DNA from 3 places in the Bradyrhizobium sp. 35 genome. Region 3 is predicted to be linked to each of the others. Evidence: riboswitches for the same ligand, from Rfam matches in the RefSeq annotation. Region 3 holds a riboswitch; each other region holds the start of a gene.
What was found. Region 3 has a riboswitch for cobalamin ahead of IVB36_RS33050 (energy-coupling factor ABC transporter permease). Riboswitches for the same ligand answer to the same signal wherever they lie in the genome.
Positions count from the first base shown of each region.

Region 1: linked by a shared signal. The riboswitch ahead of metE (5-methyltetrahydropteroyltriglutamate--homocysteine S-methyltransferase) and the one ahead of IVB36_RS33050 (energy-coupling factor ABC transporter permease) in region 3 are both predicted to bind cobalamin.
Region 2: linked by a shared signal. The riboswitch ahead of IVB36_RS32070 (hypothetical protein) and the one ahead of IVB36_RS33050 (energy-coupling factor ABC transporter permease) in region 3 are both predicted to bind cobalamin.

Region 1 covers NZ_JADPJC010000059.1:7,401-9,595, forward strand. Annotated here, with positions in the region: gene metE (5-methyltetrahydropteroyltriglutamate--homocysteine S-methyltransferase) at 1-986, opposite strand, end outside; cobalamin riboswitch at 1,086-1,285, opposite strand; gene IVB36_RS13765 (hypothetical protein) at 1,658-1,819, shown strand.
Region 2 covers NZ_JADPJC010000152.1:17,504-19,698, reverse strand. Annotated here, with positions in the region: gene IVB36_RS32080 (hypothetical protein) at 1-13, opposite strand, end outside; partial or broken gene IVB36_RS32075 (ArsR family transcriptional regulator) at 1-128, opposite strand, end outside; gene IVB36_RS32070 (hypothetical protein) at 840-1,121, opposite strand; cobalamin riboswitch at 1,315-1,441, opposite strand.
Region 3 covers NZ_JADPJC010000157.1:153,593-155,787, reverse strand. Annotated here, with positions in the region: gene IVB36_RS33060 (cobyrinate a,c-diamide synthase) at 1-327, shown strand, start outside; gene cobA (uroporphyrinogen-III C-methyltransferase) at 324-1,055, shown strand; cobalamin riboswitch at 1,101-1,321, shown strand; gene IVB36_RS33050 (energy-coupling factor ABC transporter permease) at 1,358-2,035, shown strand; gene cobF (precorrin-6A synthase (deacetylating)) at 2,081-2,195, shown strand, end outside.

The DNA of each region.
Region 1 (2,195 bases), on a different contig from region 3:
TGCCTGCCCAATTTTTGGACCATAGGAGCAAGTTGGTCGAGCAGCGCCGGAAGATTGGAGCGCCACACGTTCCGACCATCAACGACGCCTAGTGAGACCACGAGATCTCTACGGGTTGTGGCGACAATTGCGTCCAACTGGTCAGGTGCCCGAACCAGATCCACATGAAGCCCGGCAACGGGCAAGGCCAAGGTTGTTTCAAGATTGTCGCCGATAGCCCCGAAATATGTGGCCAGCATTATTTTAAGGGCCGGCACAACCTTTGCGAAATGAGCGTAGGCCCGGCGGACAGCTGCCAGCGATGCTTCGTCGACGTCCATCACCAGGCATGGCTCGTCCAGCTGAACCCATTCAGCACCGCGCGAGGATAGTTCGCGGAGAACATCGACATAGACTGGGAGGAGCCGATCGAGCAGCGACAGCGGATTGAATGCGGGATTTGCGCTTTTGCCAAGCTTCAGGAAAGTGACTGGGCCAACTAGGACGGGGCGCGTTTGGTAGCCGAGGCTTTTTGCCTCCTCATATTCCTCGATCGGCTTTCGAGAGGAATACTTAAAGATCTGATCCCGGTGAAATTCCGGCACCATGTAGTGGTAGTTGGTATCGAACCACTTCGTCATTTCCTGTGCGGCTACGCCAGGCCCGTGCTGAGCGTGACCACTGTCCTGAGCGCCACGCGCCATGGTGAAGTAGGTCTTGAGCGACACAGGACCTTCGGTCCAGCCATAGACGTCGGGAATGGCGCCGACCATTAGGCTGGTATCGAGCACATGGTCGTAGAACGAGAAGTCATTCGAAGGAATGACGGTCGCACCGCGGGATTTCTGCCGTGCCCAATTAGCGGCACGAAGTCCACTCCCCGCCTCGAGGAGCTCGGCTTCGCTGGAGTTTCCCGCCCAGTAGCTCTCGAGCGCGACTTTGAGTTCGCGTCGTGGGCCGATGCGTGACGTCCCCAGTGTGGCAACGGGAAGCGAAAGAAAAGACATAGCTCAGACCCCATGATTGGGGCAAAGGCCATGGCGGACGCATGCAGCGAATATCGCGTGAGCGACAGCTGCTTGGCGCACACCGGGACACCCCGCCCGTGGACGATATATTGTCGAGGCAGGTCTCCTGGCTCGCGGGTCGTCGCTGCTGTCCGGCCTTCCCGAAGCCGCATGGCTTCAGTGACTTCGTTGGACAGCGGCTCGCCGCTTACAGTTGCGGGGGCAGCGCCGGCATTGCACCGGCTTCCCTCTTAGCTCCGGATCAAACGAATCCGAAGACCACGACGGCTGGCATTAGGCGCACGAGGATCGATCCGTCAACCTACTAAGTGTCGCCGCGATATTGCCCAAGCGATTGCGAGCTGTACCAGCTAGGGCACAACGGTCTTACTCCCGGCCTGGTAAAAACGCCTAGATCTGTGGAGCCTCCGCTTGTGAATGCGTCCGTCAACACCCGCTTGGCGTATTCGGATGAGCCAACGCGAGCAGAACGAACGCGGTGGGCGCTTCGACATCTGCGTGATCGCGACAAATCCGGTCTTTTCCGTCAGCAGCTTCTCGAACTCGCCCGCGAGGACGTTTGCGATCATCCTCGGCCGGCATCCGCTTGATCACAGCGCCATGAGGCTCCTTAGGAATTGTCAAGGCCGGATTGCTCCAGGATCAAACGGATGATCAGGCCGGACTGCCTGTGTTCGGCGGACCCCGCGACGAGCCGTGAGCTCGATCGCTCCGTGGCGTTGGTCAAGATGATCTCCTTCGGTGTGCCAAGCACTTACGTGCTGAGCGACTTTGGCCGCGCCTTCGTTGTTTCCGTCGCCGCTGGCGAGTAGTGCAGCCTGGACGTGGCCTGCGCGGCATCGCAGGAACAGTTCCGGACGTCAGGATGCACGCTAACTTGCGAAACTGGAGTAAGCGGCGAGAGCGCGGGCGGCGGGGATCCTGTTACGACCCTAGCTCCATGCACTCGTGCATGGTGACCGTGGGCAAGCGGATGCCGAGCTTCTCGTACGTCTTCAGGATCTCCGGACCGATCTCGTCGCGCGTGGAGACCGTCTCTTCGGTTTCGAAGTGACGTAGCTTTAGATATCCTGCAAGCTGATCTTGGGATATTCGACGCCCGTCCACCTCGCCTCGGCTCGTCAGCCAACGACGATAAGCCGCAACGCGACGACCTGGAGCATCGAGGCGGCCTTGTCATTATTCGAG
Region 2 (2,195 bases), on a different contig from region 3:
TCTTCCATACCATTTGCGGTGCCGTATAGGACAAAGTCAGCGTCGCCTCTGACTTAAGATCCAAACACGACTTCAGCTGACGATTTGAGGGCCTTCTTGAACTTGTCGATTATATCCGAACGCTCCCGCCCAGGTGACCAGGCCGCGATTTCCATCACCAAAGCGCTCTTCTGGAGGACGGGCAGAGGCTTCACCTCACCCCGGCGAGAGCGCAGTCACGATCCTCTTTCCCTGGCGATCGTAATCAACCTCGGCGCTATGATGACGCGTTGAAGGGATCGGATTCTTGGGGCCTCCCAAGTTCGGATGTGATCCCTGGTTCCCACCCAAAGTGAACGTGACTCAGGGGACGAACTCTTCGTGGTCGAGCTGCATCGGATGGATTCGAACCACCCTTGATCGACGGTTCACGGCCCGATCGATAGGAACGCGCGGGCAATTCATTTTGGTGAGCATCTTAGCGCGACTCTTTCCAGAATACCTTATGGGCGTCTCGGCGGGTCATACGCGGATTTCCGTCCATACAACGACCGAGATTGGGACATTCGGACTCAAGCCCTGTGGCGCGGCTGGGCTTTCTCTGAGAATCGCTCCGTCCGTCGTCGGGTCGCTTGGATCGGCTTTGGGATGCAGCGGCGGTGTGCGTAGCCGCCGAGGACGACAACACGCGGCCCGATCTGTCCGCAATGAATGCACCGCCTCAACTTGTGGCCCCAGGGATCTCTCGGTGGCATTGGCGCGGATCCTAGGGGGTTTCGCGCGGACGCCGGCGAACGGTCTCGCCGCCGTGCGGAAGCCTGATTGTCTGCATGGTCGGTCCCTCGATATTTTCCAATTGCTCAAGGTTGCTCTCGCCGGCGCGCCGCGCCTTGAGGTCGCGCGCGTGCTCGGCCGATGTCCGCGAGCCGCCGCGCCTGGCCCGCGCCTCGGCGCTCCTCAACGATGCCTTGCGGGATCGCTTGCTGGGCCGGGGTTGGCATGGTTGCGCCTCCTTGGTTTTCAGTCGGCGTCGCGGCTGGGGCGCCCTCCGTGATGATCGCAGAGCTCGAGGAATTGACCGCGAGCAACTCCCGCAGGCACTCCATGCGGGCGATCTGGAAAGGATAGGCAGGCTTGATCATCGAGGCAGGTCTCTCTGATTGAATGAGAGGACGCCGACAATGAAGATGATGAGGAGCGTGCACGCGAAAAGTTTTATCAGCGGTCTGGACTGGTCGTTGACCGCATAACCCAAGTCCGCGCCATAGATGCGTGCCATCTGGCGATGGGCGCTGCTGACAAAGGCCCGCTTGATGGAGCGTGCGGCAATGCATCAAGCGAGCAGTGCGAGGACGCGGGCTAAATAGTCATCCCTGCGGGGGCAGCTGCGGCCTGAGGGAAAATCCCCGCACCGCATTCCCTTTTGATCCCCGTGGCGGGAACAATCGATATCACCCTAGAAGCTGGCGAGGCATGGAGTCAATCTCCGGTCTGAAGCAGGCAAACCTGAAGTTGTTTGCCAAATAGGTCCACCGGGCCGAATAGTAATCGGCGCGAGTGGAGTAGCGGGTACCATGTCCGAGTAGCGCAGAAGGCGAGTTCGTGCTGCTCGCGAAAGCTAGTCGAACGTTGGTGCGCTGTTTGGTGACAAAATTGCACCCGCGGTTTTTGCCGCGACAAAGCCGCCGAACAGACCATCAAGTGGAGAGACGACCACGTCAGACTGCTCTCCCGCCCATAACAGATGCCGTTGAATTGCGTCGAAGACTACGGCCAAACGCAGGATTTCAGCATGGGGCGCGGCACTTTGCATTAATCAACATTGAAATATGATTACTGTCAGTAGAGAGGAAACACACATGCGATCGCAGCGCATATCTTCACGCCCAGCAACACCTCGGCGACCTCGGAATGTCGCTTCTCCTTGTGGGTTCGGCTCCAGCAGCAGAGCTCATGCTGAAAGTCAAATGGCGGGATTTTTTGTAGGAACCGCTCCAGTCCGAAGCCGAGACGACACACTCAGTTGAATGCGAGATTTGGTCGCTCGTTACGTACCCTGTTTGTCGGAGCAAAAGCCCCCAACTTCGCCATCGCCGCCGGAAACGAACGTTGCACAGTGGCGCACTGTTCTCGGCCAAGATGGCTTCCTGGAAGCGGCCTTGTCTCCAGGGGCCTGCCTCAAGCTGTAAGTAGCTATTCGAGCAGGAGAAATGTGA
Region 3 (2,195 bases):
GGGGGCTATATGGTGCTGGGCACCGCTTTGACCGACGCCGATGGCATCAGCCACGAGATGACGGGCCTGCTCGGCCTGGAGACGAGCTTTGCCAAGCGCCGCATGCATCTGGGCTATCGTCTGGCCGAGCTCGCCGCGCCGATGCCGGGTCATCAGGCGGGTGCACGCCTGCGTGGCCATGAATTCCACTATTCGACCATAGTCGCGCAGCCCGACACGGCGCTGGCGGTCGTGCACGACGCGACAGGTGCGGTCATTGCCGAGACCGGCTCGCGGCGGGGACAAGCCACCGGCACGTTCTTCCATCTGATCGCGGAGGACCGGTGAGCGGTTTTGTCTCCTTTGTCTCCGCCGGGCCCGGCGATCCCGAGCTGCTCACGCTCAAGGGTGCAGCGCGGCTGCGCGAGGCCGACGTTGTGCTCTATGACGATCTTGCTTCAGGCGCGATCCTCGATCTGGCCCGGCCCGGCGCCAATCTCGTCGCGGTGGGAAAGCGGGCAGGGCGGGCCTCGACCAAGCAGCACCATGTCAACCGCCTGCTGGTCGACTATGCCGTGACAGGCGCGCGCGTGGTCCGGTTGAAGTCGGGCGATGCCGGCATCTTTGGCCGGCTCGAGGAGGAGCTCGAGACGCTGCGTGAAGCGGGCATCGGCTACGAGATCATTCCCGGCGTCACCTCGGCCTGTGTCGCCGCCGCGCAAGCCGGCATTCCGCTGACCCGGCGTCACACCTCGCGCCGCGTGCAGTTCGTGACCGGGGCGGACGTCACCGGCGAGCTGCCGCCAGATCTCAATTGGGCGGCGCTGGCCGATCCGGAGGCGACGACCGTGGTCTATATGGGCCGGCGGACGTTTCCGGCGTTGGTCGTCAAATTGATCGAGCACGGGCTCGCCCCAACCACGCCGGCGTTGTTTGCCGAATCGCTCGGCCGTCCCGATGAGCGGCTGGTCCGCACCACCATTTCGGAACTTGCAGAGCAGCTTGCGCGGGGCGGAGCGGCCTCCACGGCGGCCGTCATCCTGTTCGGCGCGCTGGCGGGGAATTATCCGTCATGACCGCCTCGTCCGCCCGTCGCCCCTTGACGCCCGGCCGGCGAAAGAGGCACACAGGAGACGCATGGTGCTCGATGCGGCGCAAAGCGCCGGAGCATAATCGGGAATGGGGATGGGCGGACCCAGTTGCGGCGCCCAAAACCCCAGCCGCCCCCGCGACTGTAAGCGGTGAGGGACTTCGATCAGCCACTGGGCCGCGAGGCCCGGGAAGGCCGGAGACTCCCAGTGAACCGCGAGCCAGGAGACCGGCCGTGCATGTTTTGAGGCCAAGGCCGTCGGGTGTGACGGCAAGAAGGATCTGAGCCATGCATATCGAACCCGGACTAGTCTCGGACGCCAAGCTCGTGCTGAGTTATGCAACCGGCATTGCCGTCGGCGGCGTTGCCTTGAAGCTCGCGGTTGAGACCGTGCGCGAGCAGGGCATCACGTCGTTCGCGGCGCGGACGCTCGCCACCACGGGACTTGTGTTTATCTTCTTCGAGATCCTGCCGCACTTCCCGGTCGGCGTCTCCGAAGTGCACTTCATCCTCGGCTCGACCTTGTTCCTGCTGTTTGGCGCGGCGCCTGCGGCCTTCGGCCTCGCGTTTGGCCTGCTGTTCCAGGGCATCTTCTTCGAGCCGCCCGACTTGCCGCAATATGGCATGAACGTCACCACGCTATTGGTGCCGCTGTTCGGAATCCAGGCGATCGCCACGCGGATCATTTCGAGCAACACGGCCTATGTCGATCTGAAGTACCGCCAGGCGCTGGCGCTTTCGACGACCTATCAGGCGGGCGTCATCGCCTGGGTGGCGTTCTGGGCGATTTATGGCTCCGGCTTCGGCGCGACCAACCTCGCCAACATCGCGACCTTCGCGGCGTCCTATGCGCTGGTCATCGTGATTGAGCCGCTCGCCGATCTCGGCGTGCTTGCGCTGGCAAAGTCGCTGCGCGGCGTCACCGCGCCCGGCCTCGTCACGCCGCGTTTGCACAGCGCGGCCTAGAGACAAGCGAACGGGCGGCCATGATGGCCGCCCTTCGCAGCCACCATGCTCACGCTCTCTCTGATAGGCATCGGTTGCGGCGATCCCGAGCAGCTCACGCGTGCCGCGATTACTGCCATCAACGCGGCCGATCTCGTCCTGATCCCCCGCAAGGGGACGG